Regions from separate parts of the Streptomyces sp. NPDC046900 genome, predicted to be linked through region 3. Evidence: riboswitches for the same ligand, from Rfam matches in the RefSeq annotation. Region 3 holds a riboswitch; each other region holds the start of a gene.
The links. Region 3 has a riboswitch for thiamine pyrophosphate ahead of ABZ904_RS38455 (thiamine ABC transporter substrate-binding protein). Riboswitches for the same ligand answer to the same signal wherever they lie in the genome.
Positions count from the first base shown of each region.

Region 1: another riboswitch for thiamine pyrophosphate. It lies ahead of thiC (phosphomethylpyrimidine synthase ThiC); the one in region 3 lies ahead of ABZ904_RS38455 (thiamine ABC transporter substrate-binding protein).
Region 2: another riboswitch for thiamine pyrophosphate. It lies ahead of thiO (glycine oxidase ThiO); the one in region 3 lies ahead of ABZ904_RS38455 (thiamine ABC transporter substrate-binding protein).

Region 1 is NZ_JBEYXD010000010.1:135,450-137,708, reverse strand. Features, by position in the region: gene ABZ904_RS13240 (YibE/F family protein) at 1-759, opposite strand, end outside; TPP riboswitch at 831-987, shown strand; gene thiC (phosphomethylpyrimidine synthase ThiC) at 980-2,259, shown strand, end outside.
Region 2 is NZ_JBEYXD010000004.1:111,049-113,307, reverse strand. Features, by position in the region: gene ABZ904_RS06035 (FAD-dependent oxidoreductase) at 1-717, opposite strand, end outside; gene ABZ904_RS06030 (hypothetical protein) at 750-1,100, opposite strand; TPP riboswitch at 1,152-1,263, shown strand; gene thiO (glycine oxidase ThiO) at 1,262-2,259, shown strand, end outside.
Region 3 is NZ_JBEYXD010000068.1:8,871-11,129, reverse strand. Features, by position in the region: gene ABZ904_RS38455 (thiamine ABC transporter substrate-binding protein) at 1-904, opposite strand, end outside; TPP riboswitch at 1,031-1,136, opposite strand; gene rlmN (23S rRNA (adenine(2503)-C(2))-methyltransferase RlmN) at 1,169-2,259, opposite strand, start outside.

The DNA.
Region 1 (2,259 bases), on a different contig from region 3:
GAAGAGGTTCAGGAACATAAAGCTCACGCCCAGCGCGATGAGCGCCATGACGCCACGCAACCGGCCCACGACCACCACGGCGACGGCGAAGATGCCCGCGAGCAGAGCCATGGGGAACTTGCGGTTCACATCGGTGACCGAATACTGCAGGTCCTTCGGAGCGGATGGTTCGTACGCCACCACGACCTTCTCGCCCTCATGCAGTTGGCGCGACTGGTCCGGCTGGACGATCTCCGTGAAGGTACGACCGATGTCATTGCCGGTGTCGACGCGAACTGTTGCCTTCTTGCAGGTGCCGCTCGATCCCTGCACCGCGGAGGAGCCCTCGGCGGTGGAGGTGTCACCGGTCGGGGTGTCGCCCGAGGCGTTCACGGACTTGCAGTCCACGTCCACGACCCTGGTCACCGTGGCCTGCTGGGTCTGCCGGTCGAAGCCGACGCCGGTGCGCTTGTGCGAGGGCACGCCGCCCGGCCACAGCACCACCAGGCCCACGATGACCGCCGCGGTGAAGGGAATGAGGATCGCGGCGATGACCCTGCGCAGATGTCGGGAGACGGGAGCCGCGGGCCCATGACTGTGCCCATGCGAATGGTCGTGGCCGTCACCGGATCCAGGTCCGTGGCCACCTCCATGACCGTCCCCGGGTCCCTCGCCGGAGCCGTGACCGCCTCCAGGGCCATGGCCGTGGGTCTCGCCGGGGGCATGGTTGTGGGGTGGTCCGGGAGGCGGATAGGAGGGCGGATGCTGCATCGTGGTCACCGACCGATCATCGCAAGAAGGCGTGAGGCGCACTGTGCAGCCCGTGCAATTAGACGCTAGCGTGAGAGGACCTTTGCACACGCGGGAGCTCGGAGCACCGGGCTGAGAGGGCGCTGACCTCCGTTGACGCGATGCTTCACGTGGAACATCGCCGGGCGGAAACCGCTGCGTCGACCGCTGAACCTGTTACCGGGTAATGCCGGCGTAGGGAGTAGGTCTTATGGCCAACAAGGACGTACACACGCCTGCCTCCGATCAGGGGGAACCGTCACCGGAGGCCGGAAGGTCCATCGGATGGCACAAGGCGTATGTCGGGGGTTCACGCCCTGATCTTCGAGTGCCGGTCCGTCAGGTGCACCTCACCAATGGACAGTCGGTCGCCCTGTACGACACCTCCGGCCCGTACACCGATCCACTCATGGAGACGGACGTCCGCAGGGGGCTGGCGTCGCTGCGCGAGAACTGGATCATCGGCCGTGGCGACACCGAGGAGTACGCGGGTCGCCCTGTCCGTCCCGAGGACGACGGGATCAAGCACACCGCGCCGCGGGGCGGGCTACGCAACCTCGACGCGGTCTTCCCGGGCCGGCCGCGTCAGCCCCGCCGCGGCCGGGCCGGCACGGCGGTCACGCAACTGGCCCATGCGCGACGTGGCGAGATCACGCCCGAGATGGAGTTCGTGGCGATCCGGGAGAACGTGTCGCCCGAGGTCGTCCGTGAGGAGATCGCGGCGGGACGCGCGGTTCTCCCCGCCAACGTCAATCATCCGGAGACCGAGCCGATGATCATCGGCAAGCGGTTCCTGGTGAAGGTCAATGCCAACATCGGCAACTCCGCGGTGACGTCTTCCATCGAGGAAGAGGTCGAGAAGATGACTTGGGCGACCCACTGGGGCGCGGACACGGTCATGGATCTGTCCACAGGCCGCAACATCCACACCACGCGCGAGTGGGTGCTGCGCAACTCCCCCGTGCCGATCGGCACGGTGCCGCTGTACCAGGCCCTCGAGAAGGTCGACGGGAAAGCGGAGGAGCTGACCTGGGAGATCTACAAGGACACGGTCATCGAGCAGGCCGAGCAAGGCGTGGACTACATGACGGTGCACGCGGGCGTACGGCTGCCGTACGTACCGCTCACCGCGAATCGCAAGACCGGCATCGTGTCGCGGGGCGGCTCGATCATGGCCGCGTGGTGCCTCGCGCACCACAAGGAGTCGTTCCTGTACGAGAACTTCGAGGAGCTCTGCGAGATTCTCGCGGCCTACGACGTCACGTACTCGCTGGGCGACGGCCTGCGGCCGGGCTCGATCGCGGACGCCAACGACGCGGCGCAGTTCGCTGAACTGCGCACTCTGGGGGAACTCAACCGGATCGCCCGGCGCTTCGACGTACAGACGATGATCGAGGGCCCGGGCCATGTCCCGATGCACAAGATCAAGGAGAACATCGAGCTTCAGCAGGAGATCTGCGACGAGGCACCGTTCTACACGCTCGGGCCGCT
Region 2 (2,259 bases), on a different contig from region 3:
CCCGATACCTACGACCACCGCGCCGGCGGGCACCCGCGAGCCGTCGTCGAGCACCACGGCCCCCGGTTCGACGCGCTCCACGCGCGCGTGTGTGCGCAGCTCCGCGCCGCTGTCCGCGTACCAGGCGGTCATCGGCGCGGCCACCTCCTCGGGCAGCGCTCCGGCCAGCGGCCGGTCGGCGGCCTCCACGACGGTCACCGCGCAGCCCGCCTCGCGCGCGGCGGTGGCGAATTCGGCACCGATCCAGCCCGCGCCCACGACCACGATGTCGTGCTGCTGGGCGAGGACGGGGCGCAGCCGCTCGGCGTCGTCCAGCGTGCGCAGCAGGTGCACTCCGGGCGCGCCCTCGGCACCCGGCAGCTGGATCGGTTCGGCGCCGGTCGCGAGCACGAGGACGTCATAGCCGACGGCCCCCTCGGCGGTGTCCAACTCGTGGTCGCCAGGGCGCAGCCCGACCACTTCGCAGCCCAGCCGGAGTTCGATGTCGAGGGCCTCGAAGTCGACGTCGAAGGCGGAGCCCTCGGCCCTGCCGAGCAGCACCGCCTTGGACAGCGGCGGCCTGTCGTACGGCTGGTGCGGCTCCGCGCCGATCAGCGTCACACCGCCCGTGAAGCCCTGCTCCCGCAGGGCGACCGCGGTCTGCACCCCGGCCATGCCCGCGCCCACGACGACGACGCGCCGTGCCCCATCGCTCCGTGCCTGCGTCTGCTCGCTCACCTGATCACCATAGTCAACTGACAAATCGTCAGTCAGCGGGCGTGCTGAGTGACCTCTTCCACAACACTCGTCCCGCTGCCCGACTGGGACTCCCACTCCCACGACTCCTCCAGGCGCACCCGCCCGTCGGGAAGTTCCAGGACCTGCGAGACACAGTGCCCGGACGAGGTGGTCCCGTCCTGCTTGAGCTGCACGTACCGGAAGTCGAGGAGGTCACCTTTTCTGGTACCCACCAGATGACCGCGTACGACGTCGCCGCCCGCGTACTGCGCCCAGATCTCGCCGTCCTTCTCGTGGTAGGCAAACCGGGTACGGGTACCCACCTGACCCGGCGCCTGGTCCCGCACCGGGGCGAAGGTGAGACCGTCGAGCGATCGGGTCATGTACGGAGGCTCCCTTACTGAGGCAAACGGCACAGGTTAGGGTGGCCAACGTAAAGCACTCGCGGGAGCCCGGGCGCACCGGGCTGAGAGGGAGGCTGGCGGCCTCCGACCGTACGAACCTGATCCGGGTCATGCCGGCGAAGGGAGGGAGCTGGACGCCCATGTCGTCTACACCCACGTCAGACGTCCTCGTCGTCGGGGGCGGGATCATCGGACTGGTGACCGCCTGGCGGGCGGCGCAACGCGGTTTCGCCACCGCAGTGGTGGATCCCGAACCGGGCGGCGGAGCGGCCCAGGTGGCCGCCGGAATGCTCGCCGCCGTCACCGAACTGCACTACGGGGAGCAGACCCTGCTCGCCCTCAATCTGGAGTCCGCGCGCCGCTACCCGGACTTCGCCGCCGAGCTGACCGAGGCCACCGGCCAGGACCTCGGTTATCGCAGGTGCGGCACGCTCGCCGTCGCGCTCGACGCCGACGACCGCGCCCACCTGCGCGAACTGCACGCCCTCCAGCAGCGGTCCGGCCTCGCGTCGGAGTGGCTGAACGGGCGGGACTGCCGCCGCCTGGAGCCGATGCTCGCGCCGGGAGTGCGCGGGGGGCTCAGAGTCGACGCCGACCACCAGATCGACCCGCGCCGCCTGGTCGCCGCCCTGGTCACGGCGTGTGAACGCGCCGGGGTCGTCTTCCACCGGACGTGGGCCGAGCGGCTCACGGTGGTGCGCGATCGGGCGACCGGGATCAGGACCGGCGAGGGCACGGACCTGACCACCGCCCGGATCGTCCTCGCCGCCGGCAGCCTCAGCGGTCGGCTCGCGGGGGTCCCGGACGAGGTTCTGCCGCCCGTGCGGCCGGTGAAGGGCCAGGTGCTGCGGCTGACGGTGCCGAAGCGGTACGCACCATTCCTGAGCCGTACCGTCCGTGCCGTCGTCCGGGGCAGCCAGGTCTATCTGGTGCCGCGCGAGAACGGCGAGCTCGTCGTGGGCGCCACCAGCGAGGAACTGGGCTGGGACACCACGGTCACCGCGGGCGGTGTGTACGAGCTGCTGCGGGACGCCCACGAGCTGGTCCCCGGGATCACCGAGCTGCCGCTCACCGAGACCCGCGCCGGACTGCGCCCGGGCTCGCCGGACAACGCGCCGCTGCTCGGCCCGACCGAGCT
Region 3 (2,259 bases):
GGTAGACGAACATGTTGAGCGGCATGTCCTCCTGGAACCGCCTGCTGATCAGGAAGTCGATGAACGCCTTCGCGCCCTTGCTGTTGTGCGCGTTGCTCAGCAGGCCCGCGAACTCGATCTGACGGAAGCAGGTGCCCGTCGCGACACCGGTCGGCGCGGTCTTGGGCCGCGGCTGGGCGTAGACGACCTCGGCGGGCGGCGACGATGCGTACGAGACGACGAGCGGCCGGTCGCCGCCCGCCTTGCGGCCTCCGGCGGAACCGGAGAACTCCTGGTCGTACGCCTGCTCCCAGCCGTCGACCACCTTCACTCCGTTGTCCTTGAGCTTCTTCCAGTAGCTCTGCCAGCCGGCGGTGTCCCCGTCGCCGTACTTCGCGGCGGTGCCGAGCAGGAAGCCGAGACCCGGCGAGGACGTGGCGGCGTTCTCGGTGACGAGCAGGTTCTTGTACGCGGGCTTGGTGAGGTCGTCGAAGGTGGCCGGCGGGGTGAGATTGTGGTCGGCGAAGTACTTCTTGTCGTAGTTGACGCAGATGTCGCCGTAGTCGATCGGCGTGACCCGGTGCTCGCCCTTGTCGAGCTGGTACTGCGCGCCGACCTGGTCGAGACCCTTGGCCTCGTAGGGCTGGAACAGCCCGTTGTCCACGGCCCGGGACAGCAGCGTGTTGTCGACGCCGAAGAAGACGTCGCCCTGCGGGTTGTCCTTGGTCAGGATCGCCTTGTTGACGGCCTGGCCGGCGTCGCCGTCCTTGAGGACCTTGACGGTGTATCCGGACTCCTTCTCGAAGGCCGAGACGACGCTCTTCGAGGCGGCCCACGAGTCATGGCTGACGAGGGTCACGGTCTTGGAGTCGCCGCCGCTCCCGCTCGCCGAGCCGGACGACCCGCACGCGGACAGCGTGACCATGCCCAGCCCGACGACCACGGCCGCGAACCGCTTGCCGGTGATGCTCACTGAATTCCTCCTGGGTGACCAGGAAGAGACGCGGCCCTGCCCGGGAGCCTCGAAGGGTTCCCGGGCAGGGCGCAACAGCTCGAGTGAAGACCGAACTCCCTACCCAGAATGACCTGGGCGAGGTTCAGAGGGTCTGCGGGCTCTCCCGCACTCTCAGCGCTGTGGCGCTCCCCTGTCGGAATATGAAGATGTAATGACCGGGCTCAGACTACAGCCCTAACGTTCGCTGGCCGCCAGCTGCCCGCACGCCCCGTCGATCTCCTGGCCACGGGTGTCCCGGATCGTCACCGGCACTCCGTGGGCGGCGATCGCCTCGACGAACGCCTTCTCGTCCTCGGGCCGCGACGCGGTCCACTTGGAGCCGGGGGTCGGGTTGAGCGGGATCAGGTTCACGTGCACGGGCTTGCCCTTGAGCAGCCGGCCCAGCAGATCACCGCGCCACGCCTGGTCGTTGATGTCCCGGATGAGGGCGTACTCGATGGACAGCCGGCGCCCGGACTTCTCGACGTACTCGAAACCGGCGTCGAGAACCTCACGGACCTTCCACCGGGTGTTGACGGGGACGAGGGTGTCGCGCAGCTCGTCGTCCGGCGCGTGCAGCGAGACGGCGAGCCGGCACTTGAAGCCCTCGTCGGCGAAGCGGTGGATGGCCGGCACGAGTCCGACGGTCGACACGGTGATGCCGCGCTGAGAGAGCCCGAGCCCGTCCGGAGCGGGGTCCGTGAGGGCGCGGATGGCCGCCATGACGCGCTTGTAGTTGGCGAGGGGCTCGCCCATGCCCATGAAGACGATGTTCGACAGCCGTGTCGGGCCGCCGGGGATCTCGCCGTCGCGCAGTGCCCGCATCCCGTCGACGATCTGGTGCACGATCTCGGCGGTGGACAGGTTGCGGTCGAGGCCCGCCTGGCCGGTGGCGCAGAAGGGGCAGTTCATGCCGCAACCCGCCTGGGAGCTGATGCACATGGTGACCCGGTCGGGATACCGCATGAGCACGGACTCGACGAGGGTTCCGTCGAACAGCCGCCACAGCGTCTTGCGGGTCGTGTCCTCGTCGGTCGACAGATGCCGTACGACCGTCATCAGCTCCGGCAGCAGCGCCTCCTGGAGCCGGGCGCGGGACGAGGCGGGGATGTCGGTCCACTGCTCCGGGTCGTGCGCGTACCGGGTGAAGTAGTGCTGCGAGAGCTGCTTGGCACGGAACGGCTTCTCACCGATCGCGGCGACCGCCTCCTTGCGCTCGGCGGGCGTGAGATCGGCAAGGTGCCGCGGCGGCGTCTTGGCTCCGCGCGGCGCGACGAAAGTGAGTT